Regions from separate parts of the Shewanella mangrovisoli genome, predicted to be linked through region 1. Evidence: predicted binding sites of a transcription regulator. Region 1 holds the regulator's gene; the other holds the start of a gene.
The links. The regulator sigma-54, encoded in region 1, starts transcription at its own class of promoters, with help from an activator protein. The targets are predictions, from matches to a motif close to GTTGGCACGNNNNTNGNNT.

Region 1 (2,206 bases):
ATCGATATCAAGAAAATCATCGAACAACTCAAGAGCCGAGGCCTTGGGGTACTGATCACAGACCACAATGTGCGCGAGACTTTAGACGTCTGTGAACATGCCTACATTGTCAGTCACGGAAACCTGATTGCCGAAGGAACTCCCGCAGAGATCTTAGACAATCAGCAAGTTAGGGCTGTGTACTTAGGTGAACAATTCAGGCTATAGTTACTTAAACAGAGCCAATTAGCCTTGAATTTTGGCTTAGTAAGCGCCATCAATATGATAACAAGCGGCCTAAATTCAAAATAATAACGTAGGGATCAGCGGTAACATGAAAGCGTCACTCCAGCTCAAACTGGGTCAACAGTTAACCATGACGCCACAACTTCAACAGGCCATTCGTCTGTTGCAATTGTCGTCATTGGAACTGCAGCAAGAGATCCAGCAAGCCTTAGACTCTAATCCTCTTCTCGAGCTGGAAGAGGAGCAATTCGACGCGCCTACCGAACGTAAGCAAGATATCGCCGATACCGACTTTAGCGAAACGACAGCTCAGCCACAGGAACAAGATAATTCCACCGTAGACATTGCCGAGTCGCTGACCAAAGAATCCCTGCCCGAAGAACTCCCCATGGACACCACTTGGGATGAAGTCTTTACCGCATCGCCAAACTCAGGTTCTGGCGCTAGCCGTGAAGATGACATGCCCTTCCAAGGGGAAACCAGTGAAGGCCTGTACGAACATTTAGAATGGCAAAAAAACCTCACGCCCTTCTCTGAAACCGATTTAGCCATCGCCACCGCGATTATTGATGCCATTGACGATCAAGGTTATCTCACTCAAAGTACTGAAGATATCCTCGAGGCCATGGGCAATCCCGAGATAGAACTGGATGAAGTCGAAGCCGTACTCAAGCGCATTCAACACTTCGATCCCGTCGGTGTCGCCGCAAGGGATTTAAGCGAATGTCTGCTTATCCAACTCTCCCATTTTTCGCCAGATACCCCACACCTCGAAAACGCCCGTATGTTGATCAAAGATCATTTAGATCTGATCGCTGCCCGCGACTTTAGGTTGTTGATGCGTAAAACCAAGCTTAAGGAAGATGATCTGCGCGAGAGCATTGCCCTCATCCAAACCTTAAACCCTCGCCCCGGTTTGCTCATCACCCCTGTCGATGAAGAATATGTCATCCCCGATGTGTCGGTGTCGAAGAAAAATGGTCGCTGGGTGGTCGAGTTAAACCCGGACTGCATGCCAAAAATCAATGTAAATCAGCAATATGCAGCCATGGCGCGCAGCACCAAAAGCCAAGCCGATAGCCAATTTATCCGCGGGCATCTGCAAGAAGCCAAGTGGTTTATTAAAAGCCTTGAAAGCCGTAACGAAACACTGCTCAAGGTGGCAAACTGCATAGTGCAATACCAACAGGGTTTCTTCGAATACGGTGAAGAAGCCATGAAACCTATGGTCCTAAACGATATCGCCGAGGCGGTAGAGATGCATGAGTCCACCATTTCACGGGTGACCACACAAAAATACATGCATACCCCAAAGGGACTTTTTGAACTAAAATATTTCTTCTCAAGCCACGTCGGGACTGATGATGGCGGTGAGTGCTCATCCACGGCAATCAGAGCCTTCATTAAGAAACTGGTTGCAGCGGAAAACCAGAAAAAACCATTAAGCGACAGCAAGATGGCGCAGCTTCTGGCAGAACAGGGAATTAACGTTGCGCGCAGAACCATTGCGAAGTACCGAGAGGCGATGCTTATTCCCCCTTCCAATCAGCGTAAAAGTTTATAGCCTAAAGTGGAAATCGGAGGACGTTTATATGCAAATAAACCTGAGTGGACACCATATCGAGATTACTGAATCGTTACGGGCTTATGTTGAGGAAAAGTTTTCAAAACTTGAACGTCATTTCGAACAGATCAATAATGTGCACGTTGTGCTCAATGTTGAGAAAATGCAACAAATTGCCGAAGCGAGAATCAACCTCACCGGTGGTGAAGTCTTCGCGACTTCAGAGCATGCAGATATGTATGCTGCCATAGACGTCCTGATCGACAAGCTTGATCGTCAGGTTATTAAACACAAAGAGAAGTTAACAAAACACTAGCAATGGAACTTCGTACCATACTGCGGCCGGAATGCACGACCTGCGCCACTCCGGGCAGTAAGAAAAAGGTACTGGAACTTATCAGCGACTTAGCCGCTGCC
Region 2 (2,206 bases), 700 kb from region 1:
CCAAAACCTATAACAGCGTGACCTCGATGACGATTTACGACTCACTCGGTGAGCCACATATCATGACCACCTATTTTGTGAAGCCAAATAACGGCTCCTATAACGGTGAAAACAACTGGGTTGCCTACTACGCGATTGATGGTAAGCAAGTGGATGTGTCTGGCCCAGCGGGGACTTATCAGACTGATACCAACGGTGATGGTACACCTGATGCGACTGGTACAGCCCAAACTGCTGGTGGTTGGAAAGGTTCAGTGTTGAAGTTTAACTCTGTCGGCGTGTATACCGGCAGTGATCCAGCGGTCGTGACAACTGAAGCATTAGGCGTGGGTGGTGCAGGCGTGTTAGGCCCAGGTGCCGATGGCACTCAAGATGTGACTATTAAGTTTAATGCACCGACTCAGTATTCGGCGCCGTTTGCGGCAACAGAATTAACGCAGGACGGTACGACAGTAGGCCGTTTAACAAACGTTGAAATCGGTGAAGATGGTTTGATCACCGCCAGTTACTCTAACGGTTCAACCGTGCCATTATCCCGCGTTGCCTTAGTTCGCTTTGCCAACGAGCAAGGTTTGACCCAAGTAGGTAACACTTCATGGAAGGCCAGCCTTGAGTCGGGTCCAGCGCTTGCGGGTGAACCAAACAGTGGTACATTCGGTAGCATCAGTTCTTCGGCGTTAGAGCAATCTAACATCGACTTAACGACTGAGCTGGTGGATTTGATTTCGGCGCAACGTAACTTCCAGGCCAACTCTCGTACCCTCGAAGTGAACAACACCCTGCAACAAACTGTACTGCAAATTCGTTAAGCTGATTTCTCCCTTTTCTAAGTGTTGCCGCTGGCGGCAACACTTAGCCTCTTTTGGCCTTGTAGCCATTCCCTCATAATCTTCTCCCAATTTATCAGTAAATTAGCCATTAATTTTATTGGCATGATGCTTGCTTTGCTATTGGCAGGTTGAAAATTTGACGGAGCAGTCTGTGGACAAATTCCTCTACATATCCATGAGCGGAGCTAAGCAAAACATGAATGAGTTGGCATTGCGTGCCAACAACTTAGCTAACGCCAATACCGATGGATTTAAGTCGGACATGGCGCAAGCCAGATCGATGCAAGCCTTTGGTGAAGGATTGCCATCGAGGGTTTTTGCCATGGTCGAAACCCCCTCCGCCAATTTTCGAGCAGGCCCCATCAAAACCACAGGGCGAGATCTTGACGTTGCCATTAAAGGTGATGGTTGGTTCGCAGTGCAGGCAAAGGATGGTAGTGAGGCCTATACCCGTTCAGGAAGCTTAAGTTTCGACTCAACAGGGTTATTGCATAACGACCGCGGTAATCCTGTGATGGGCGATGCGGGGCCGATTGTGTTACCGCTGCCGATTGAAAAAGTCACCATTTCACAGGATGGCATTATCTCGGTACGTCCTCAGGGCGCGACAACGGAAGTGATCGAAGAGGTGGGGCGATTAAAGCTGGTCAATCCCGGTAATGCGCAAATGATGCGCGGTGAGGATGGGTTGTTCCGTTTGGTATCGGGCAATCCGGCACCAACCGACCCAAACGTGTTTGTTGAGAGTGGTGCTGTAGAGGGCAGTAACGTCAATCCAGTGGATGAGATGGTGTCCTTAATCGACCTACAGCGACAATTTGAATTGCAAGTGAAGATGATGAAAACCGCGGAAGAAAACGACCGCGCGGCTTCTTCATTAATGCGGATTAGTTAGGAGATAAATTATGCATCCAGCCTTATGGATTAGTAAAACTGGCTTAGACGCACAGCAAACCGATATTGCGGTGATTTCAAACAACGTCGCGAACGCCAGCACCGTCGGCTACAAAAAGAGCCGCGCCGTCTTTGAAGACTTACTCTATCAAACCGTTAACCAAGCGGGGGGCATTAGCGCCTCGAACACTAAGTTGCCAAACGGTTTAAATATCGGTGCGGGTACCAAAGTGGTGGCCACCCAAAAGATGTTTACCCAAGGCAATATGTTGACCACGGATAACTCACTCGATCTGATGATTGAAGGCCCTGGCTTTTTTGAAGTGCAGTTACCCGACGGCACCACAGCTTATACCCGTAACGGTCAATTTACCTTAGATGATACAGGCCAAATTGTCACGCCAGGTTCGGGTTATGTACTGCAACCTGCGATCACGATTCCTGAAGATGCGACCAGTATTACGGTATCTGCTGAAGGTGAG

Region 2: a site for sigma-54 is predicted at 927-945, ahead of flgF (flagellar basal-body rod protein FlgF). Genes of this name have one in related genera too.

The regions. Positions count from the first base shown of each region.
Region 1 covers NZ_CP080412.1:831,482-833,687, reverse strand. The annotation lists gene lptB (LPS export ABC transporter ATP-binding protein) at 1-207, shown strand, start outside; gene K0H60_RS03680 (RNA polymerase factor sigma-54) at 314-1,789, shown strand; gene hpf (ribosome hibernation promoting factor) at 1,818-2,105, shown strand; gene ptsN (PTS IIA-like nitrogen regulatory protein PtsN) at 2,108-2,206, shown strand, end outside.
Region 2 covers NZ_CP080412.1:1,533,556-1,535,761, forward strand. The annotation lists gene flgE (flagellar hook protein FlgE) at 1-809, shown strand, start outside; gene flgF (flagellar basal-body rod protein FlgF) at 982-1,725, shown strand; gene flgG (flagellar basal-body rod protein FlgG) at 1,736-2,206, shown strand, end outside.